Regions from separate parts of the Ruegeria sp. K5 genome, predicted to be linked through region 4. Evidence: riboswitches for the same ligand, from Rfam matches in the RefSeq annotation. Region 4 holds a riboswitch; each other region holds the start of a gene.
What was found. Region 4 has a riboswitch for cobalamin ahead of ACR0MO_RS20265 (hypothetical protein). Riboswitches for the same ligand answer to the same signal wherever they lie in the genome.
Positions count from the first base shown of each region.

Region 1: it holds a riboswitch for cobalamin, as region 4 does, so the genes downstream of both, ACR0MO_RS11900 (DUF1636 family protein) here and ACR0MO_RS20265 (hypothetical protein) in region 4, are expected to answer to the same signal.
Region 2: it holds a riboswitch for cobalamin, as region 4 does, so the genes downstream of both, ACR0MO_RS00325 (DUF1636 domain-containing protein) here and ACR0MO_RS20265 (hypothetical protein) in region 4, are expected to answer to the same signal.
Region 3: it holds a riboswitch for cobalamin, as region 4 does, so the genes downstream of both, ACR0MO_RS14690 (hypothetical protein) here and ACR0MO_RS20265 (hypothetical protein) in region 4, are expected to answer to the same signal.

Region 1 is NZ_JBQFML010000003.1:144,126-149,904, forward strand. It holds gene ACR0MO_RS11875 (LacI family DNA-binding transcriptional regulator) at 1-65, shown strand, start outside; partial or broken gene ACR0MO_RS11880 (GH1 family beta-glucosidase) at 70-1,374, shown strand; gene ACR0MO_RS11885 (glucokinase) at 1,438-2,397, shown strand; gene ACR0MO_RS11890 (carbohydrate kinase family protein) at 2,432-3,358, shown strand; gene ACR0MO_RS11895 (D-lyxose/D-mannose family sugar isomerase) at 3,377-4,042, shown strand; cobalamin riboswitch at 4,102-4,305, shown strand; gene ACR0MO_RS11900 (DUF1636 family protein) at 4,405-4,761, shown strand; gene ACR0MO_RS11905 (ABC transporter ATP-binding protein) at 4,758-5,534, shown strand; gene ACR0MO_RS11910 (ABC transporter substrate-binding protein) at 5,547-5,779, shown strand, end outside.
Region 2 is NZ_JBQFML010000001.1:65,390-71,168, forward strand. It holds gene cobN (cobaltochelatase subunit CobN) at 1-2,355, opposite strand, end outside; gene cobW (cobalamin biosynthesis protein CobW) at 2,359-3,414, opposite strand; gene ACR0MO_RS00325 (DUF1636 domain-containing protein) at 3,411-3,791, opposite strand; cobalamin riboswitch at 3,885-4,103, opposite strand; gene ACR0MO_RS00330 (NAD(P)-dependent oxidoreductase) at 4,207-5,199, shown strand; gene ACR0MO_RS00335 (hypothetical protein) at 5,547-5,779, shown strand, end outside.
Region 3 is NZ_JBQFML010000005.1:127,837-133,615, reverse strand. It holds gene ACR0MO_RS14705 (ATP-binding protein) at 1-1,494, shown strand, start outside; gene ACR0MO_RS14700 (nucleoside 2-deoxyribosyltransferase) at 1,526-2,230, shown strand; gene ACR0MO_RS14695 (AbrB family transcriptional regulator) at 2,451-3,515, shown strand; cobalamin riboswitch at 3,611-3,822, shown strand; gene ACR0MO_RS14690 (hypothetical protein) at 3,945-4,244, shown strand; gene ACR0MO_RS14685 (homocysteine S-methyltransferase family protein) at 4,459-5,511, shown strand; gene metH (methionine synthase) at 5,508-5,779, shown strand, end outside.
Region 4 is NZ_JBQFML010000014.1:643-6,421, forward strand. It holds gene ACR0MO_RS20250 (TauD/TfdA family dioxygenase) at 1-304, opposite strand, end outside; gene ACR0MO_RS20255 (DNA polymerase III subunit gamma/tau) at 336-2,093, opposite strand; gene ACR0MO_RS20260 (phosphatase domain-containing protein) at 2,267-2,779, shown strand; gene ACR0MO_RS20265 (hypothetical protein) at 2,771-3,178, opposite strand; cobalamin riboswitch at 3,267-3,487, opposite strand; gene ACR0MO_RS20270 (alpha/beta hydrolase family protein) at 3,646-4,503, shown strand; RNA gene ffs (signal recognition particle sRNA small type) at 4,533-4,631, opposite strand; gene ACR0MO_RS20280 (bifunctional 2',3'-cyclic-nucleotide 2'-phosphodiesterase/3'-nucleotidase) at 4,671-5,779, opposite strand, start outside.

The sequences.
Region 1 (5,779 bases), on a different contig from region 4:
AAACCAAATTGCTCGAGGCGGAACTGGTCGTGGGCAGATCAACCGGCCCGGTGCTAAGCAGGTAACAAAATGAAATACACCCGCGCTGATTTCCCCAAGGATTTCCTCTTTGGTGTGGCAACTTCGGCCTATCAGATTGAAGGCCACGCGAAGGGCGGCGCTGGCCAGACCCATTGGGACACCTTCGCCGCCTCGCCCGGCAATGTCGTGCGAAATGAAAACGGCGATCTGGCTTGCGATCACCTGAACCGGTTCCCGCAGGATTTCGATCTGGTGCGCGAGGCCGGGTTTGATTGCTATCGCTTTTCAACCAGCTGGGCGCGGGTCATGCCCGAGGGGCGCGGTCAGGTCAATCAGGCCGGGCTGGACTACTACGACCGGCTGACCGATGCGCTGCTGGATCGCGGCATCCGCCCCTGCGCCACGCTTTATCATTGGGAATTGCCTTCGGCCCTGGCCGACCTCGGCGGCTGGCGCAACCGCGATATTGCCGGGTGGTTCGCCGATTTCACCGAGGTCATCATGGGCCGCATCGGCGACCGTATGCACAGCGTCGCCCCGATCAACGAGCCCTGGTGCGTGAGCTGGCTGAGCCATTTCGAAGGGCACCACGCCCCCGGCATGCGCGACATTCGTGCGGCGGCGCGCGCGATGCACCATGTTCTGCTGGCCCATGGGCGCGCCATTCAGGCCATGCGGGGGCTGGGGATGAACAATCTGGGCGCGGTGTTCAATCTGGAATGGGCCGAACCCGCCGACAGCAGCCCAAACGCCCGCGAAGCCACCGATCTTTATGATGGGATTTACAACCGTTTCTTTCTGGGTGGCGTCTTCAAAAAAGCCTACCCGCAGAATGTGCTGGACGGGTTGGAAAAGCACTTGCCAACCGGTTGGCAGGACGATTTCGAAATCATCGGAACGCCAGTCGATTGGTGTGGGCTGAACTATTACACCCGCAAACTGATCGCCCCGTCCGACACCGCATGGCCCAGCCTGAAAGAGGTGCCCGGCCCGCTGCCAAAAACGCAGATGGGGTGGGAGATCGAGCCGACGGCACTTTCTCGTTTTCTGACCCGCACGGCGCGGGACTACACCGGAGACCTGCCGATCTATGTCACCGAAAACGGCATGGCCAGCCCCGAGCGGCAGCAGGATGACGACCGGATAGAGTATTTGAATCAGCATCTTACGGCGGTGCAAACTGCGCTGGAACAGGGCGTTCCGGTCAAGGGTTACTTCATCTGGTCGCTGCTGGACAATTACGAATGGGCGTTTGGATATGAAAAGCGGTTCGGGCTGGTCGACGTGGATTTCGACACGCTGGAGCGCAGACCCAAAGCCTCGTTTAACGCGCTGAAGTCGGCGCTGGCGCAAGGTGAACCCGTTGCGGTGCCCTTGGCCCAACCGGCAGGTGCGGTGCACGCGCATTGGAACCTGGTGGCAGATATCGGCGGCACCAACACCCGGCTTGGGGTCATCACAAACGGAGAGCTGACGGATCTGCGCAAGCATCCGACCGGTACCCTGCCCGATCTGCTTGACGCGTTCCACAGCCTGCGTGATGACATCGGCACCGACCCTCAGGCCGTTGTCGCCGCAGGCGCGGGCCCGGTTCGCGATGGCGTCATCCAACTGACAAACGCCCATCTGGACCTGTCCGAGGCCGAGTTAGCCAAGGCCACAGGTGCCCGACATACCTATGTGATCAACGACTTCACCGCTGCGGCATGGTCCGTGGCCGAGGCAACGAAGGCCGATGTGGCCGTGCTGCAGGGCGACCCGACACCGCCAACCGGCACCCGTCTTGTCGTTGGCCCGGGAACCGGGCTGGGTGTCGGGGCGCTGTTGTATTCGGAAGGACATTACCACACAGCCTCGGGCGAAGGCGGTCATGTCGGTGTCTCCCCGCGCCACCGGGACGAGGTTGATATTTTCGAAGCCGCCCGCCACATCGCGCCGGACTGTTTCTTTGGCGACAGCCTGACGCTTGAAGCTGAAATGTTCCTGAGCGGAACAGGTCTGCCTGTCCTCTATCAATCCATCGCACTGGCCGCCGGTCAGACTGACGCACCGCACCGTCCGGCAAAGGACATTCTTCACGACGCCCGCAACGGATCGGATGCCCATGCCATCAAAGCGGCAGAGATGTTCACGACCCATCTGGGCGCTCTGCTGGGTGATCTGGCCGTCACCTTGATCCCCCGGGGCGGCGTGTTCCTGGTGGGCGGCGTGGCAGAGAAGAACCGCTGGCTGTTTGGCGAGCGTTTTCTGGACGCCTTCAATCAAGGTGGGCGATTCAGCGATTTGCGGCAAGGGATGAACCTTTATATCTCGGAACAGATCGAATTTGGCATTGTTGGCGCTAACAACTTCTGTAAAAATGCGCTCATGCGGTAAAATCGTGTGACCATTTCCAAAGAAGGACCGCGGGATGATCCTGTGTTGTGGCGAAGCCCTGATCGACATGATCGCCGAACCGACCAATTCGGGCGCGCAGGGCTATGTGCCCCATTCCGGCGGCGCAATTTTCAACACGGCCATCGCGCTGGGGCGCTTGGGCGCGCCGGTGGGGATGCTGACGGGCTTGTCCTCGGATATGTTTGGCGCGCAATTGGCGGACACGCTGAAGGCAAGCCATGTGGACACCTCGCATGTGATTGTCAGCGACCGCCCGACCACTTTGGCTTTTGTGAAGCTGGTGGATGGGCATGCTTCGTACAATTTTGTTGATGAAAACACGGCGGGGCGAATGTTGCAGCCCGAGGATATGCCACAGCAATTGCTGGCGACCTCGACCCTGTATCTGGGGGGGATCAGCCTGGCCTGTGAACCCTGTGCCGATGCCTATGCCGCGCTGCTCGACCGTCATGGCGGCGACCGCGCGGTGATGCTGGACCCAAATATCCGGCCGGGTTTTATCAAAGATCAGACCCGCTATCGCACCCGCCTGAACCGCATGATCGCGCAGGCCGATATCGTCAAGGTTTCGGACGAGGATCTGGATTGGATCATTCCCGGGCCGGAAACCCATGCCGAGAAGGTGCCCTTGTTGCTGAAGGCCGGGCCGTCGGTGGTGATTGTGACGCGGGGCAGTCAGGGGGCCTCGGGCTATCTGGCGGACGGGTCCGAGACCTCGGTGGCGGTCAAACCGGTGCAGGTTGTCGATACGGTCGGGGCTGGCGATACGTTCAACGCGGGCGTTTTGGCCGAACTCCACCGCGCCGGGCACCTGAGCAAAGAGGGCCTGCGCGCCTTGACACCTGATAGCCTGCGCGCGGCTTTGTCCCTGGGCGCAGAAGTCGCCGCCGTCACCGTATCCCGCGCCGGGGCAAACCCGCCCAGGGCGCATGAGCTTTGATCCCCCGAGGGAACCGACATGAAACGATCCGACATCAACGACATCAAGACCGAGGCGCAGGCCTTCATCAAATCCTTCGGCGCGGTCCTGCCGCCCTTCGCCGACTGGTCCCCTGATCAGATGCGCAGCGCAAAGGCCGACACGATCCGCGCCCGAGGGTTGGGCTGGGACATTACCGATTACGGTCAGGGCAAGTTTGATGAGCTGGGCCTGTTCCTGTTCACCCTGCGCAATGGCGACGTGAATGATCTGAACCAGGGTCGCGGTATGCTCTATGCCGAGAAACTGCTGATTTCGCGAGACAAACAATTATCTCCGATGCACCGCCATATCATCAAGGCCGAGGACATTATCAACCGGGGCGGCGGTGATCTGGTGATGGAGATCTACGCCTCGGACCCCGAAGGCGGCATTGATCGCGACAATCCGGTGGTTGTGCCCAGCGATGGCTGCGACGTGACGATCACGCCCGGCGAATTGCTGCGCCTGAAACCCGGCGAAAGCGTGACCCTGATGCCCGGTATCTGGCATGCCTTCTGGGCCGAGCGTGGGGATTGTCTGATCGGTGAAGTCTCAACCGTCAATGACGACCGCACCGACAATGTGTTCGAGCAACCGATCCCCCGGTTCGCGACCATTGAAGAGGACGCAGCGCCGGAATTTTTGCTGGTTGCGGATTACTAAACACTCAGTCCGCGCCGCCAAAATCTCGACCAGAGCGCTTGACAATTAAATCCGCGACAGACTAGCTGACCAGCGATGGTTCCCGTAGCGATGCCTGCGGGATGAAAATGGGAATACGGTGCGGCCCTGCGGCCAAATCCGTGACTGCCCCCGCAACTGTAAGCGCAGAGCGACGCCAAATCACCACTGGCTTGAACAGGTCGGGAAGGTTGGCCAAGCCACGACCCGCAAGTCAGGAGACCTGCCATCACCTGTGCAACCAACCCGGGGCGGGGTGTCCTGGAAGGAGGATTTGATGGCTCAATTTTTCGCCTGCGGGCGTGGCTTTTTCTTTTCGCGCGGTTTCCGCAGCGGGAACAGCCATGTCATCCCAAGCTGACCACTTCGTCCTGATCTGTTCGACCTGTCAGGGTGAAATCGAAGCCAAGGCAGCCAAGGCCAGTTTGGACGCAACCCTACCACCGGGGTTTGCGACCCGAATGATTGCCTGCATGGCAGGGTGCGAACGCCCCATGACCGTTGGGCTGCAAGCCGAAGGCAAGGCGCAGTATCTGTTCGGCGATATCCAAAGCCCCGCCGATCTGGACGCGATTGCCGCCTTCGCCCGCCAATTCCGCGACAGTGACGACGGCTGGACCAGTGCAACCGATCGGCCCCCTGCCCTGCTTTTCAAAACTCTGGCCCGTCTGCCGCGCCTTTCGACAGAGGGCGAGAAATGAGTTTTCTGGTTGCCAAGGGGCTCGAATACTACGCCCTGAATGGGGATGTGTTGCTACAGGATGTCTCCTTCTCATTGGATGAGGGGTCGATCCTGGCCATTGCCGGGCCAAACGGGGCCGGGAAAACCACGCTGTTGAACCTGCTTTGTGGCCTCGAACGTCTGGCCTTGGGCGATGTGACGATCAAGGGGCAAAGCCTGCGTCAATTATCTGCCCCTGAACGGGCACGCACCATCGCTGTGGTCGGGCAGCAGGAACTGCCTGACGGCAGGCTGAAACTGCGCGACTATGTGGCCCTTGGGCAAATCCCGATTCAGGCCGACCGGTCAGCCGAGGATCATAAGGCCGATCTTGAGCGGGTGCTTGAGATCACCGAACTGGTCCCGCTGGCCGATAAACCGATGCAACGTCTGTCCGGCGGCGAACGTCAGCGGGCGCATATCGCACGGGCCCTGGCGCAAAGGCCATCGCTGCTGTTTCTGGACGAGCCGACAAACCACCTCGACCCCGACGCCAAGGGCCACATGCTGTCGCTGGTGGCCGAACTAGGCGTGACGGTTGTGATGATCGTGCACGATCTGGTCATGATCCCCGAATTCGCCACCCATGTCGCTTTGATGAAGGCAACCCGCATGACCGGCTTCGGCCCGGTTCCCGAAGTTCTAACACCCGAGCGTGTGCGCGATACGTTTGGCGTTGACTACCTGTGTTTCCAGCACGAAGGGCGCGTGATCCCGGCGCTGGATATCCGAAAACGAAAGCTGTCATCTTAACAGGAGAATTTGATGATGCAGAAATTCTGGTCCGTAGTCCTTGTTTCGGGCCTCGCGAGTGGTGCGGCGGCACATGAAGTGACCGTCGACAATTGCGGAGAACCACTGGTGTTCGACGGCACGCCCGAGCGGATTGTCGTGCACGACATGAACATGACCGACATGGCCTTTGCGCTGGGTTTGCAGGACAAGATTGTCGGCCTGACCGGCATTACCGGCTGGTACAAGACCAGCCCGGATTTCGA
Region 2 (5,779 bases), on a different contig from region 4:
CCCGGCGGTGCGCATGGTGGCCGAGCCCCAGAGGTCGACGATCAGCCCCTTGGGATAATCGCCCTCTTCCTGCAAATGCCTCCGCACCAGTTCCTCGGCCAGTTTGACCCCTTGGGTATAGGCGGCGCGGGTGGGCACAGACCGTGGATCGGTGGTGTAGAGGTTCCGCCCCGTTGGCAGCACATCCGACCGACCGCGATAAGGGGAACCCGAAGGGCCAGCCTCGATCCGTTTGCCCGCCAGCGCGTCCAGCAGGGCCGCACGTTCGGCATGGGCCGAGGGTGCCGGGTCGAAATTGCCGCTCACGTCGGGCACCCGGCCAAAGATATGCAACCCGTCGCCGAACTGGCTTTCCTTGATGTCGCAGACAAAGCGGTCGATGCGGGTGATCGCCTCGGCGGTGCAGGTGGCCTGATCCAGGCCGAGGTCGCTTTCGAGCCCAATCGCCTGCGCCTCGTCCCGGATATCCTCTTGCAGTCGGTCGCGGCGCTTGGGGTCCAGACCGTCAGCGTTCGAGAACTCGTCCAGCAGCGATTCCAGCCGCACCATCCGATCCGGCGTGCCGCTTTCCTTGAGCGCGGGCGGGATATGGCCCAGCGTGACGGCTCCGATCCGGCGCTTGGCCTGTGCGGCCTCGCCGGGGTCGTTGACGATGAACGGGTAGATCACCGGCAGATCGCGGATCAGCGCCTCGGGCCAGCAGGCGGCGGACAGGGCGACCGATTTGCCGGGCAGCCATTCCAGCGTGCCATGCGCGCCGATATGGATCAGCGCATCCGCGCCCAGCCCTTGGCGCAGCCACAGGTAAAACGCAACATAGCCGTGGCGCGGGGTGCGCGAGAGGTCGTGGTAATCGTCATCGCGCAATTCGGGCGTGCCGCGTTCGGGTTGCAGTGCGATCAGGGCCTTGCCGCGTCGCAGGGCGGTGAAATGGAAGGCTCCATCGGCGCAGGCCGGGTCATCTTCGGGCTTGCCCCAGACGGATTGCAGATCACTGCGCAGGGTTTCGGGCAATTCGGCCAATGCGGTCAGGTAGTCCTGCAGCGGCCATGAAATCCGGGCATCCGGCAGCGCATCGGCAATCGGCTCGGCAGGGGTGGTGTCATAGCCTGCGCCTTGCAGATCGGACAGCATCGCCTCGGCCGAGGTCAGCGCGTCGAGGCCTACCGCATGGGCCATCTGCCAGTCCTTGCCGGGATAGGTGGACAGCACCAGCGCAGGCGTCTGATCGGCTTTGGGTTTGTCGTGCAGGTTAAGCCAGCCTGACACGCGGTCGATGATCGCTTCGATCCGCTCGGGCTCGGCCCGGTGGGCGAAACGGGAATATTCCAGATGCGGGTCGCGCTTGCCCGGTTCCTTGAACGAGGCGATGCCCGCTGAAATCCGCCCGTCCACTTCGGGCAGTACCACATGCATGGCGAGGTCGGCGGGGGATAGCCCGCGTTCCGCCTCGGCCCATGCCTTGCGGCGCGAGGTGGCCAGCGCGACCTGAAATACCGGCACGTTGGCGGCGTCCAGAGGCGAGGTGCCCGACGCGCCTTTGCCCGAGAATGAGGTGGCGTTGATGATGGCCGACGGGGCCAGCGCCACGACCTGCTCACGCAGCCAATCGGCTGCTGCGGGCGCTTTCAGAGACGGAGCGAACAGGCCCACCGCCTCAAAACCCCGCGCGCGGAGGCTGCGGATCAGAGCCGCGACAGGAGCGGTGTCGGCTGAGGTCAGATAGGCCCGGTAGAAGGTCACAAGGATGCGTTTTGCATCGCCCGTGAAGGCGGCATCCACCGGGATCACGCCGCGATCCGGGCACCACGCGCCGCATTCGGGCAACGTCTTGGCCCCCATCACCGGCCCGGCATAAAGCCCCGCCGCCAGCGCCATTTGCGCCAGGGCGGCCTGCGCCGCGACCTCTCCGCCGGTGTCGCACAGATGCGCCAATCGCCGCAGGGTCGAGATGGGCAGGGTGGAATAGTCATCCAGCCGCGTATCCTCGCGCCCGTCCGCAGGCAGGACCGCCAGCGCGATGCCCTTGGCCTGCGCCAGTGCCAGAACCTGTTGCAACCCGTAGGACCAGTAGGGCACACCGCCGATCAGGCGGATCAGTATACCCTTTGCGCCCTCCAGCGTCTGTTCCACATAGGTATCGACCGACAGAGGGTGCTTGAGCGCCGTTAGGTTCGCCAGCCGCATCGTCGGCATCCGCCCCTCGGGGCCCCCACCGCGATGCCAGCCCGCCGCAAAAGCGCCAAGGTCACTGTCCGAGAACGACAGCACCACCAGATCCGCCGGGCTCTGGCCCAGATCGGTCGGGGTCTCGGTTTCCTCTAACCCGTGGCTTTCGCGGAAGACGACGTGCATGGCTTACTCGGCAGCCTCGGTCACACCTACGAGGATATTGCGGATCGCGGCTTCTTTGATGTCGTCATGCTCGGCAATGACCACAAGGCGCGAGCGGCGCTCCTCACCGGGCTCCCAGGGGCGGTCATATTGGTGCCGGACGCGGGCACCGACGGCCTGCACCAGCAGACGCATGGGTTTGCCCTGAACGGCGGCATAGCCCTTGACGCGCAGGATGTTCAGCTCATTCGCCAGACGTTCGATCTTGGCGACCAGATCGGCGGGTTCGGTCTGTTCCGGCAGTTCGACGATGATGCTTTCGAAATCGTCATGCTCGTGGTCGTGGTGGCCGTCGTGATGCGACGGTCGAGCGTCCATGTCATCCTCGGCGGCGGCCTCAAGGCCCAGCACGACGCGCACGTCCACGGCACCTTCGGCCACTTCAACCACGGGCAGAGGGCGCGGGGCTTCGGCCGCGATGATTTCTTTGGCTTTCGCCACACCTTCGGGACCGGCCAGATCGGGTTTGGTCAGCAGGATGATGTCGGCGCAGGAGATCTGGTCCTCGAACACCTCCGACAAAGGTGTTTCGTGGTCGATCGAGTCATCGGCCAAGCGCTGGGCATCCACCGCCTCGACATTCGGGGCGAAGCGACCGGCGGCGACAGCCTCGGCATCTGCCAAGGCGATCACGCCGTCCACGGTGATCTTCGACCGGATATCGGGCCAGTCGAACGCCTTCAGCAGCGGTTTCGGCAGGGCGAGGCCTGAAGTTTCGATCAGGATATGATCCGGGCGCGGCTCCAGCGCCATCAGCGCCTCGATGGTGGGGATGAAGTCATCGGCCACGGTGCAGCAGATGCAGCCATTGGCCAGTTCCATGATGTTTTCCGCCGGGCAATCCGGGATCGCGCAGGATTTCAGGATGTCGCCATCAACGCCCACATCGCCGAACTCGTTGACCACCACGGCCAGACGTTTGCCTTGCGGGTTCTGCATCAGATGCTTGACCAGCGTCGTTTTGCCCGAGCCCAGAAAGCCGGTGATGACGGTGACGGGGAGTTTTTCGAGGTTGCTCATTTCAGGGCTCCAATCGGGGGAATGCGCGAGGCGCAGTTTTTGCGAAAATGTTCGGGGCGCTCGCGCCATTTGACCAAGCCGTCCTCGGTGGCCAGATACTTAGTCGCACCGTCGACGATGACGTCAACGTGATCGGTTTCGTTGAGGTTCTCATAGACAAAAGTCCAGCGATCCGGCCCGCCGCGCAGCACGATGGAGCAGCCCTGATCGCAGTTCGACAGGCATTCGACGGCTTTCAGCGTGACGCCCTCGGGCAGATCCGCCTGTTCCAGCGCTTTGTGCAGCAATGTGCCGGGGCGCTGGTCATCATCCTCGATGGGCAGACCACGGCGGCACGTGGTGCAGACCAGCAGCTCGACCGGCGCAGTCTCGGTCATGTCTCTCATCCCCCCAAATCCTCTTCGCGGGGGACGGGGTTTCATGCGGGCCACGCGATGCACATGGACCCGACACCGGAACACCCCGCCCGGTTTCAACTTCGGGTGCTGGCAGGTCTCCCGGCTTGCGGATGTCAGAGGCCCGGTTCGTCTGGCTCCTCTGTCGGATGTCCCGCCTTCCCGGCTTTGCAGCCAGTGGCATTGGGCACCCTCTCCGGTCACGGTCGCGGGGGCGGCTGCGTTTGGCGGATAATCCGTTGACGCATTCCCTTTTCATCGGCTGTCGCCGACACCAACGACAGGGACATGCGGTACGTGCGGGCAGGTTGTCAAGCGCGATGCGACCACCATCGCGTGGCTAGGATGAAAAGCGACCTGCCAGCGTCGCTGGGCGGCATGACGCGGTGCACGCGACATGGTCGCATACCGGAAAACACGCAGGGAGACGCGAATAATGAAAGTTGGGTTCATCGGACTTGGAAATGTGGGCGGAAAACTCTCGGGCTCGTTGCTGCGCAACGGGATCGACCTGACGGTCCATGACCTGAATGCAGACCTGGTGGCAGAGTTCGTCGAAAAAGGCGCAAAGGCCGCCGAAAGCCCGGCCCAGCTGATGCGCGATTGCGACGCGGTGATCACCTGCCTGCCATCGCCTGCCGCCTCGGACGCGGTGATGCAAGAGATGTTGCCCGAGGTCGGCCCCGGCAAAATCTGGATGGAGATGTCCACCACCGACGAGGCCGAGGCCAAGCGGCTGGGTGCCATGGTCATCGAGCGGGGCGGGGCGGCAGTTGATTGCCCGGTTTCCGGCGGATGCCACCGGGCGGCAACCGGTAATATCTCGATCTTCGCGGGCTGTGACCGCGATACCTTTGAGCGAATCCTGCCTTTCCTGACAACGATGGGCCGTCGGGTGCTGCATACGGGCGATCTGGGCTCGGCCTCGGTTCTGAAAGTTCTAACCAACTATCTGGCAACCGCCAACCTGATCACCTGCGCCGAAGCGCTGGTGACCGCCAAAGCCGCCGGGATGGACCTGAACACGACCTATGAGGCGATCAAGATCTCGTCCGGTACGTCGTTTGTGCATGAGACCGAAAGCCAGGTCATCCTGAACGGCTCGCGCGATATTTCCTTCACAATGGACCTTGTCAAAAAGGATATCGGCCTGTTTCAGGACGTCGCCGACCGCGCGGGTGTCCCGCTTGAGATCAACCCGATCATGATCAAGATCTTCGAGGACGGCATCGCACGCTACGGCGAACGCGAACTGTCGCCCAACATCATCAAACGCCTGGAAGACGCCACCGGCCTCGACATCCGCGCGCCCGGCTTTCCACCTGAAATGCAGGACGATGAACCTGAAGAACCGGGTTATGAGGTTATCCCGGCGGGGCGCGATTCCTAAGAGGGGCGCGCTTTCGTCTTTGCGTCGCGAGGTGAAGGTATTGAAGGAAGTGGAGGCGAGTACCGGAATCGAACCGGTGTACACGGATTTGCAATCCAGAAAGAGATAAAGCAAAAACAACGACTTAGGGGTGCAAAATGCCCCCTGACAAAAAGTGAACAAAAAGCGAAAGTTTCAAAGCCAAGTTCGCCGGTTCAAAACGAAAAAGGCCCCGTCACAGCGGCAACTGTGAACCGGGGCCAAATAGAAAAAGCCTGTCAGCTTTCGAAAGACATTAGCACGGGCCACTACCGCTCCGCAAACGCTCAGTCGGCTTTTTCCTGGCCTCTGACCGGTGAGGTGATCCAATGAGCTGGCGCATAGCGAATGAATGCGCCGAGCGCCGCTTTGGCAGCGCCGCCCGCAAGCAGATTATCATGTTCCTGGCCGACAAAGCGAGCGATGACGGCTCCGGCATCTGGTGTTCCAAGGGGACGATCCAGCGCCACACAGAGCTTAGCGAGAGCACGGTCAAGCGCACCATTATCGATTTCCTGCGAGAAGGCATTCTGATTGAGACGGGGCGGCGGCACTGCAAGAA
Region 3 (5,779 bases), on a different contig from region 4:
CGCGATGAGGTCGAGATATCCGGAACGGTCGGGGATTTGCTGGAGGCCGATATTCTACGCCCGCGCTCGGGCACCAACGATGGCTACATGTTCCGCCACGCGCTGACGCAGGACGCGGTCTATGCCACGCTTCTGCGGGCCGAGCGGACCGATCTGCATGCCCGCGCCGCTGCGTGCCTTCAGGATGGGACGGCGGAACAGCCCGACAAGATCGCCCATCACCTGCATGCTGCCCGGCATTTTACCGATGCCGCCATCTGGTACCGCGACGCCGGGCTGCGCGCGGTCAAGCAAGCTGCGGTCGAGGATGCAACGGTGCTGTATCGCCGTGCTTTGGCCTCGCTGGAGCAGACCGAGGAAAACCGCCAGCGGGACGAGATCGAGCTGTCCATCCAGATCCCGTTGGAAAACGCGATCATGGGCGTGCGGGGCTTTGCCTCACCCGAAATCAAACCGGTGCTGGATCGCGCGTTGGAACTGGCCGAACGTCTTGGTGACGCGGATGAGACCTCATCGGCGCTGAACGGGCTGGCCGCGCATTTTCTGGACAAGGGAGACTGCGCTAAGGGCATAGAATATGCCGACCGCATTCTGGCTATGCCCGGCGCGGGCGCGAACCGGATCGGCATGTTGCGCGCCCATACCACGCTTGCCTTTCTGCGGTTTCAACTGGGCGAAGGTGAGATTGCCGTTGAACATGCAGAAGAGGCGATCCGTCTCTACCGCCCCGAGGATTACGCCGAAGTTACCTATGGCATTGGCACCGATCAGGGCGTTCTGGCCTATGGGGTCAGCGCGGTGGCCCATTGGTGGTGCGGCGCGCCCGATACGGCGCTGAAACGTGCCGAGGCGGGGTTGGCGCTGGCCGAGGAGTTGAACTCGGCGCTCAGCTTGGCCGCCGCACGGGCCTTTCTGATCATAACCCTGCATTGTCGCCGGGACAGTGACCGCGCCTATGCGCTGGCCACCGAGACCTACGAGACCTGCACCCAGCTTGGCATCCCGCTTTGGGGCGGGCTAAGCCAGTTGTTCCGGGCCGGGCAACCCATCGACCCGCCGGACAAGCGGTGTCAGGAGGTTGATGCCGGTCTGGCTCTGTTGGCGAAAACCGGCAGTCAGACAGGTTCGGGTATGGGGTTTGCGATCATGGCTGACACGCGGCTGGCCAATGATGACCCGGATACAGCGCTGGCGATTGTTGACACCGGGCTGCAAATGTCGGGGATGTTGAACCAGCCGGTCTGGAACCCGGACCTGATGCGGCTGAAAGCACAGGTGCTGGCTGTTCTGGACCGACAAGACGAGGCCGAGGCGCTGCTGCGCACCGCAATTGACGAAGCCGGGGCTGCCGGATCGGTTTCGCTGGCTCTGCGCTGCGCGCGGGTGCTGTCTGATATGCTAACCGGCACCGCGCGCGAAGCCGAGGGCGCGCAGTTGGTTGCCGATTGGGCCGGTCGGCTGGAGCCCGGCGCAGCCGCTTCAGACCCGGCCTGACGACACTGAATTTTAACCAGAGGACCATTTCATGACAGACCATATCGTTTTCTGCTCGGGCCCGATGTTCAGCGTCGGTGATCTTTGGGAGCAATATAACATCGCCGCCGTGCTCGAGGCCGGAGGGTTCGGAACCTATCTCGCCCCGCGCGACGGCGTCGAGATCGCCAAGATGATGGATATGTTGCAGGACCCTCAGGTCTGGTCACAAAAGGGCCAGGAGATGCTGTATATCATCCTCAAGGTCGGCTACGCGCAGGATATCTACCAATTGCTCGGGCGCTGCTCGAGCCTTGTGTTCAACATGGATGGCCGGGTGCCCGATGGCGGCAGTATTGTCGAGGTGACAACAGCCTACGCCGCTGGAATGCCCCTTGTGATCTACAAGACGACACCGGTGACGCTGTTTGGTGGGGTCGATAACCCGATGATTCAGGGGCTTTCGACCAATTGGGACTATGTGCATGACACCGCATCCATCGTGCCCGCCCTGCTCAAACGGATCGAGGCGCAATCGCAGAACGGCTATGTCTACACCCCGCCCCCGAATGTCAGCCTTGTGATGGAGGTTGGGGCGATGACGGCAGACCCCAGTTCCGACCTTCACAAACGGCTCGACGCGATTTCGAATGCGCCAAACGAGAAGGCCGCGCTGGAAGCGGGTGAGGAACTGATCGACTGGGCGAAAAGCAACAAGGCTTATCAGGCGGCGTTTGGCGGGTCGGCACCCACATAAGCCCTGTTGGATTGGTGGGGTTGAAACGAATTCAGTGGCACTCGCCTTGATTTCGAGACCTCGTTCCTGGATCTCATCCAACACACGCTGATAGCGCCAAGCTGCATCACAGGCCGTTCTTCACTCGGGCATTCTGAATGGTCGGTGCGCGTGGTCTTGCAAACCGCGCCCATTTGTATACCATTGGATACAATTGATCCCATGACATCGGGCCTGAAAATTGTCCGTCCAAGCCACATCACCAAGCCGCCCCGTAAGGCGGGCCATCACCTTCGGCCTTGCCGTGCTGGGAACGGTCGTATTCTGGATGCTGGGCCTGCCCCTACCCTTTCTGTTCGGCCCCATGACCGCCTGCCTGATTGCGGCACTGGCGCATGCGCCGATGGAAGGGTTCGGGCAGATCTCGGTCGCGGCGCGTACCATCCTGGGCGTGGCGGTGGGGGCTTCGATCACGCCTGATCTGTTTGGCCAACTGCCGAAAATGGCAGCGTCAATTGCTCTGATCCCGCCCTTCATCCTATTGATCGCTTTGGTCGGGGTGCCGTTCTTTCGCAAGGTCTGGGGCTTTGACGACAAAACGGCCTTTTACGCCGCGATGCCCGGCGGGTTGCAGGACATGATCATCTTCGGCACCGAGGCCGGTGCCAATCCGCGCGCCCTGTCCCTGATCCATGGCACGCGCGTGCTGATCATCGTGACGCTCGCCCCGTTGTTCCTGACCCTGTTCTACGACGCTGACCTGACCAACCCCATTGGCGAACCCGCCCGCGACCTGCCCTTGCACGAACTGGCGCTGATGGTCGTGGCCGCCATTGTCGGCTGGAAAGGCGGTGAGCGGATCGGCCTGTTCGGAGCGTCCATTCTGGGCCCGATGATCCTGACTGCGGCCTTGTCACTGGGCGATTTCATCCACACCCGCCCACCGCGCGAGGCGATCCTTGTCGCGCAATTCTTTATCGGCTGCACCATCGGCGTAAAATTTATCGGTGTCACATGGGTCGAGCTGCGCAAAGTTGTGGCGGCGGGCTGCGCCTATGTTGTTGTGTTGGCCATACTTGCGGCGGCCTTCACGGCCCTTGTGACCACGTTGGGGTTCGGGCAACCGATTGAGGCCTTCCTAGCCTATGCCCCCGGCGGGCAGGCTGAAATGACGGTCTTGGCCATCGTCTCGGGCGCGGATCTCGGGTTTGTCATTACCCACCACCTGACACGGATCGTTCTGGTGATCATCGGCGCGCCCATCGCGGCCAGTCTTCTGGTGCGCTGGTCCCGCTCTCGGGATTAGAGGGGTTTCGCAGTTTGATTTGGATTCAATTCCTTCCGGGTTGCAATCCGACGCTGCGTGCTTTGCTGGCACCAGTAGACAGGGCTTTGGCCTTATGAGACTGTGCAGCCGATGGTGTCCGACGCTCTGAGTCGGCTGAAAAGGGAATGCGGTGCGGGCAAACGCCCAAGGCCGCAACTGCCCCCGCAACTGTAAGCGGCCAGCGACCCCCGACAGACCACTGGATGACCCCGCTTGGGTTGTCCGGGAAGGACGGGGACAGCGATGAACCGCAAGTCAGGAGACCTGCCATCTCCGGCGCATATGTGCCGCAGTCACCTTAACTCGGGCGGGGTGCCCGTGGACGGAGCGACAAGAGATGGACCGCACTGGCCAGACATCACTGTTGATGCCCCACACAAGCCGCCCAAAAGCGCGGAGGGCGTCGTTATGCTTGACCTGACCATTTCCCAACTGGACACCGGCCACGTGCCTCCGCAGCGCGCGCAAGAGCTGGGGCAGATGGGCTATATGCAATGGCTGGGCGGCCTGCCCGGTTCCGCGAACTACCATGCGCAGGCGCGGATTGCTTTGGCCAAGGCCAAACCGTTTGCCGAGACCTCACCCGCCATCGCTGTGTTCTGCGACCTGCTGGCCAGATCCATGCAGATGCCCCTGGAACCATTGTTCCTGGCCCTGCCCGCAAAACAGCGCCGAGGGGGCCATCGCGCGCGCCGCGCCGCCTTATGACCTCATGCGGGCAGTTCAGCCTGTGCCATCGCCCGCATTTTGGACGATTTTGGCCAGGCAAAGCTTTGACTGCTTATTAGTGATTTCGTTGGATTTGCACGCCGAACAAGGTGCATTATGACGCAAACTCATAATTTAGTCGAATAACAATCATTTCACCTCATAATGCCAACGCGCTATACCTTCGGCCCACACAGCCGATTGGATACCGCGAATGCTTGACTTTACCTTGCCCGACACACCCGCGCTCGCGACGCTGCGCGCATTGGCTGCCCAGCGCATCCTGATCCTTGACGGGGCCATGGGCACAATGATCCAGACGCTGAACATGACCGAAGAGGATTTTACCGCCAACGGTCACATCCATGGCCCCGGCTGTCGGCATCACTATCACCCGGATCATCCGCAACAGGGCAACAACGACCTGTTGGTGCTGACCCAGCCGCAGGCGGTTGAGGATATACAGTATGAATTCGCAATGGCCGGGGCGGACATCCTTGAAACCAACACTTTTTCCTCAACCACCATCGCGCAGGCCGATTACGGGCTGGAGGCTGCGGTGCATGATCTGAACGTCGCAGGCGCGCAGGTGGCGCGGCGCGCGGCGGACCGGGCCACGGCTGAGGACGGCAAACCCCGGTTTGTGGCCGGGGCTGTGGGGCCGACGAACCGGACGGCCTCGATCAGCCCGGATGTGAACGATCCCGGATACCGCGCCGTCAGTTTTGATGATCTGCGCATAGCCTATGGCCAGCAGATCGACGGGCTGATCGAAGGAGGCTCTGACCTGATCCTGATCGAGACGATCTTTGACACGCTGAACGCCAAGGCGGCGATTTTTGCGGCTTTCGAGAGCTTCGCCAAGGCCGGACGTCGCCTGCCGCTGATGATCTCGGGCACGATCACCGATGCCTCGGGCCGGACGCTTTCTGGCCAGACACCCACCGCCTTCTGGCACTCGGTCGCCCATGCGCGCCCTTTCACCGTCGGGCTGAACTGCGCCCTTGGCGCTGCATCCATGCGCCCGCATATGGCCGAGATTTCGGGCGTGGCGACCGCCCTGACCTGCGCCTACCCCAACGCGGGCCTGCCGAATGAGTTCGGCCAGTATGACGAAACACCGAACCAGACCGCCGCTCAGGTCGAAGAGTTTGCCCGCGATGGCATCGTCAACGTGGTCGGCGGTTGCTGCGGCACCACGCCCGACCATATCCGCGCGATCGCCGAAGCGGTTGCGCCCTTTGCCCCCAGAAAGGTACCCGCATGACCCGTCATCTGCGCCTCTCGGGGCTGGAGCCTTTTGTCCTGACGCCAGACATCCCCTTTGTGAATGTGGGTGAGCGGACCAACGTCACCGGCTCGGCCCGGTTTCGCAAGCTGATCGTGAACCGCGACTATGCCGCCGCGCTGGACGTTGCGCGGGATCAGGTGGAAAACGGCGCTCAGATCATCGACATCAACATGGATGAAGGGCTGATCGACAGCAAACAGGCGATGGTCGAATACCTGAACCTTGTCGCGTCCGAGCCCGATAT
Region 4 (5,779 bases):
GCAAATCCAGCAGGCGCAGATCGTCGCGGGCGCGCAAGCCGTCCTCTGTCTGATTGGACAGTTCAGACACCTGAAACTCCACATCGCGCCCCGCCGCCATCTGTTCCCGGTTTTCCAGCGGCCCAAACAGTTCGCCCAGACGCATGTGATCGTCATCCGAGATGCTCTGCCCCGAAAAAAGCAGGGCGGAATGCGTTTCGAAGGCGTGCCGGATCTGGGGGTAGAGGTTATCCTGCGTGACCTCGCGCAGGTCGACGTCATGAACAATCAGGCCGAATTTGGGGTGCAGCGGGGTTGTGCGCATCAGGCTCCTCGGTCATGGGGCGGGGGTCGACTTAATCCTCTTCGAACGGGTCCCATTCATCCTCGACCTCTGGCAGGGCTTCGGTTTCGACCTGTGCCGCGCGTTGTTCGGGGGTTTCTATTCTGGTGATCTTGGCCTTTGGGAAATGCGCCAGAACGGCTTGAACCAGCGGGTGCTCCGAGGCTTCTTCCTTCAGCGCCAGTTCCGCCCTGTCGCGAATTTCGGCAATCGTCGGCGCGTCGCCATCGGACACAATCGCCACGGCCCAGCGATTGCCTGTCCACCGCTGCAGAGCCGAACCCAGCCGTGGGGCCAGATCGTTCGGGGCCTGCAGCGCGGGCGTGAACTCGATCCGTCCCGGCTGATAGGAAACCAGCCGCACGCCGTTTTCGACCTCGACCAACAGTTTCACATCACGGTTGACGCGGATCAGCTCGACCACGTGATCGAAGCTGGGATAGCGCGCCAAAGCGGCCTGCGTGTCCTGGGCCAGCGCCGCGACCGGAGCACCCCCTGCCCCGCGAGGCGCAGGCGCATAGGCCGGTGCTGCGCGCGCTTCAACCGGTGCAGTGCCGTTACCGTGGGTCGGCATACCGCCGCCCGGTCCGCCATTTGGTGGCGCAGGTGTATCCTGCAGACGTTTGATCAGTTCTTCCGGACTGGGCAGATCGGCCACATGGGTCAGACGGATCACAGCCATCTCGGCGGCCATCATCGCGTTGGGGGCGGCCGAGACCTCCTCCAGCGCCTTCAACAGCATTTGCCACATGCGGGTCAGCACACGCATGGGCAGGGCGTCGGCCATCTGCTGGCCACGGGCGCGCTCGTCAGGGGATACTGTCGGATCCTCGGCTGCGTCCGGCGTGATTTTGACGACCGAGACCCAATGGGTGATCTCGGCCAGATCACGCAGCACCGCCAGCGGGTCGGCCCCTTCGGCATATTGCGCGCTAAGCTCGGTCAGGGCCCCGGCGGCATCGCCGCGCAGGATCATATCCATCAGGTCCAGCACCCGGCCACGGTCGGCCAGCCCCAACATGGCGCGCACCTGGTCAGCGGTGGTTTCGCCTGCGCCATGAGAAATCGCCTGATCCAGCAACGAGGTTGCGTCGCGGGCAGACCCCTCGGCCGCGCGGGTGATCAATGCCAGCGCGTCCTCGGCAATCTCGGCCCCTTCGGCGCTGGCGATCTTTTGCAGCAGACCGATCATATCTTCGGGCTCGATCCGGCGCAGGTCGAAGCGCTGGCAGCGGGACAGGACCGTGACCGGGACCTTGCGAATCTCGGTGGTGGCGAAGATGAACTTCACATGTTCGGGCGGCTCCTCCAGCGTCTTGAGCAGCGCGTTGAAGGCGCTGGTCGAGAGCATGTGAACCTCATCGATGATGTAAATCTTGTAGCGGGCCGAGGCGGCGCGGTAGCGGACGCTGTCGATGATTTCGCGAATATCATTGACGCCGGTACGGCTGGCGGCGTCCATCTCCATCACGTCGACATGGCGGCCTTCCATGATGGCCACGCAATGCTCGCACTGACCGCAGGGTTCGGTCGTGGGGCCACCAGCGCCGTCCGGCCCGATGCAGTTCATACCCTTGGCGATGATCCGCGCCGTGGTTGTCTTGCCGGTGCCGCGTATGCCGGTCATGACAAAGGCCTGGGCTATCCTGTCGGCTTCGAACGCATTTTTCAGCGTGCGCACCATCGCGTCCTGACCCACCAGATCAGCAAAGGTTTCCGGACGGTATTTGCGGGCGAGAACCTGATAGGCGGGGCTGTCTGTGTCGGTCATGTCTGCTCTGGCGGATTCGGGACGTCGTCGCAGCGTAGTGGTCGCTGCAGCCCGCGTCCACCGCGCGGTTGGCGAAATTTGGTTTGGAAAGACCCGAGATCGGCGTAAACTGGAATCTCAGTATTTTTGAAGCACATTTTAAAAGCAGGCTTGGGTTTGGGAGGAAATCTTTGATGTCGCAACTGGTCGTCTACGCGCTGCAAGTCGGAGGCGGAACACTTGCGCTGACCTCGATGCCGGGACGCGGCGGAGATTATGCGGGCGATCTGGATACAATCGCGGATTGGAAACCCGGTCTTGTGATCTCGATGACCACGGAAGTTGAGATGCTGCAGGACGGGGCCCGGACCTTTGGCAGTGACATTCAGGGCCGCGCCAGCCGATGGGTTCATTTGCCGGTCGAGGATTTTGGCGCCCCGCCGCGCGCCGTTCAGGATCGGTGGGGGTCGGTCAGCGCATCGGCGCGGCAGGCTTTGTCCGGCGGTGGCCGGGTGCTGGTGCATTGCCGGGGTGGGTGCGGGCGATCCGGTATGGTGGTCTTGCGCCTGATGCTGGAATGCGGGGAACCGGCAGACAAGGCGCTGGCCCGGTTGCGGGCCCTGCGCCCCTGCGCGGTGGAAACCGACGAGCAGATGGCATGGGCCACGAAAGCGACCCACGCACCTTTGGATGCGCGCTCAGGCTGATACCCGCGCCGGTTCCTGCACTGGTCTTGAAGGTCTCAGGGCCAAGACCTCAAGCATGGCGCAAGGCGTTCTTGGCAAGGCCCCGGACGGAAGGGCCGCGCATGTCTCGTTAAAAATCAGGTCGGCATAGGTATCCAGCGTTTGGATCGGCGTGTCCGCCTCGGTCCCGCAGAAGATGCGTATCTGTTCTGGTCCGGCGCGAAAGCGGGCCATGCACCCTTGCGCGCAATGCGTCAGGTCGCTGCTACCTTCGATTTCGAATCCTTCGCTGGTGACGTGGTCGGCCTTGTTCATTGCCTCGGCCAGCGCGCGTGCCATGCGCGCCATTGCGGGGCAGGGCCCGCCTGTGCGTTGGCAAATGGTCGCCACGTATTCGTGGGTTTTTGTCTTCCAGATCATCCTGCGCCCTCCGCGCGGCGGACGGGGGATGATACAGGTGAGACAGAAGAAACGCTGTCAGGACCTGCCCGGACACCCCGCCCGAGTTTCGGTTACGTTGATGATGGCAGGTCTCCTGACTTGCGGGTCGTTGCTTTGCCGACCTTCCCAGCCTTTCGGCCAGTGGCATTCCGGCATCGCTTACCGCTTACAGTTGCGGGGGCAGTCGCGGCCTTGGTTCCTTCCGGTTTGACCGGGCAGAACCGCACCGTGTTCCCTTTTCATCCCGACCTATTGTGTGGATCGGAAACCATCACACAACAGCTAGCGTCTGTTCGCGTTCTGAGTCAAGCGCGGTTTTGGGTGTCGCGTACACATGTCTTGTGCCGGGCGACGTGTGGTCAAGTGGCAGCGGGGTTGACTCGGCTGCGGGTTGTTGTGCCTCTTGGGCAGGTAAACCGATTGGTTCAGAAAGGCCCGCAGGTTCGATGTTGGACACGCAACAGCACGTGAAGATCGAGGATTTTCAGTTTCCCGCTGGCCCGGCGCACCTGTCGGCGCGGCTGTATCGGCCTTTTACTGATCCCGAAACGGTGGTGGTACTGAACGGGGCGACCGGTGTGCCGCGCGACTACTACCAGCACTTTGCCCGGTGGTTGGCTGCCGAGCGTGGCATGGCCTGCCTGACGTACGACTATCGCGATTTCGGTCACTCTGTTTCCGGCCCCATGCGCGACTCGCAGGTCACGATGTCGGACTGGGCCCTGATCGATATGCCCGCAGCACGGGCCGAGATGCGCCGAAGGTTTCCCGACGCCCGGCAGTGGAGCATTGGTCATTCCGTCGGCGGAATGCTGGGGCCGATTCAGCCGGATATCGACCAGATCGACCGGATGATCTGTGTTTGCTCGGGGTTGGTGACGCTGTCCGATCACCCATGGCCCTATCGGGGGTTGGCCTGGGCGTTCTGGCATGGGCATGTACCGCTGCTTGTGAAAGCCCTGGGGTATCTGCCCGGCAAAGCCATTGGGTTCGGTGCCGATCTGCCGGGCTCTGTCTATTGGCAATGGCGCAGGTGGTGCACCGCACCTTTGAATTATGTGCCTGAGATCGGGCAAAAACTGCCACTGGCGCGCTGGGCGGATCTGGGTGTTCCGGTAGATCTGTTCACCAGCGACGACGATCAGACCGTCCCGCCACAAGCCGTATGGCGTCTGGCGGATCTGTATGGGCCGGACGCGCGGCGGCACCTGTTGTCACCCAAGGAGTTCGGAGTGAAAGAGATCGGCCATATCGGCGCATTTGCCCGCCGGAATTCGGCAATCTGGCCCCGGTTGGTTGCCTGATTGTGCTGATGAGCGGATACGTGGGGGAAAGGTGAGAGGTTGGACATCGACCCAAGCGGGGCTCGTTGTGGCTGCTTCCTTCCGGACCTGACCAGGTTGGCGAGGCGCTCGCCCGCGCCAACCTCTCAGCGCTTGATATAGGGAAGCCTGGGGAAAATGACAACCCGTCAGAGTGTCAGCCGGATGCGTTCGAACCCCTGCGGGTCCGGGTCCAGAACGATAGGGTCGTAGTTCTGCAATTCGGGCAGGTACTTCAGCGCGCCGGGCCCCGTACTGAGGATTGCCTGAACCCCGGCCTGCGGCGTGAACGAAAACGGATGAACCGCCTGAGACAGCGGGTCGGCGGGCAGGTTCCCGGTCAGATAATCGCGGAGGATTCGCTTGATATCTATTGCGGGCAGGTTGATCGGCTCAGCCGTTTCCACAAACGGGAAATGCCCGCCACCATTGGCGCGGTAATTGTTGAGCGCGACCACAAAATCCTGATTGGGGTCAAGCGTAGACCCGTCAATTCTGGCCTGCCGGATACGGCGGTGAGAATTGTCGATCAACTGCCCCCGAGCGTCAAACCGGGCCGGGTAGGACAGGTCGATCTGGTAGGTCAGGCCAAATAGAAGGTCGAAATTGTACCCAACCCGACCGGGGTCGATCAGATCGGTCTCGGCGTCGCGACGCAGGGTGTTGAAAAGACCCGCCGACATCTCAAGCCAGTCCAGCACCTGAGCGCCGCTGACCTTCACCGCCCTCAGTTCGTTCGGAAAGACGTAAAGGTCCGCAATGTGGCGCAAACAAACCTCGCCCGCCGGGACATCGGTATAATAGCGCGGCCCGGACCGACCGCCGCATTTATAGGGCGAAACGGCGGACAACATGGGCAAATTGGCCAGTGCAGTGCCGGACAGATAGGGGCGTAGTGCAGCAGCTTGCGCCGAGGCCACCAATGCCAACCCCCGATCAACGGCGCAAAAGCTGAAATAGCTGTGCATCGGTTGTGCGATTCGCGCCACCGGCTCGGCCATCTTGGTGCGGGTTCGGGCGTGCACGGGTGCAAAAAGCCGGACCATGTCGGGATCCTCTGGCGTTTCAGGGGTGGGTTTGTTTTGGCGAAGCGGTCTCAACCCGACCTGCTGGTCGGTGACTTGCCACCCGAGATCGGCAGAGTGGGACAGGTTCAGATCAATCACGCCCAGATGACTTCCTGCAGACCCGGGCATGACAACCGGTTTGCCATGGACCAATCCGGCCTCAGGGTCGACATGGGCCAGCCCCTGATGGT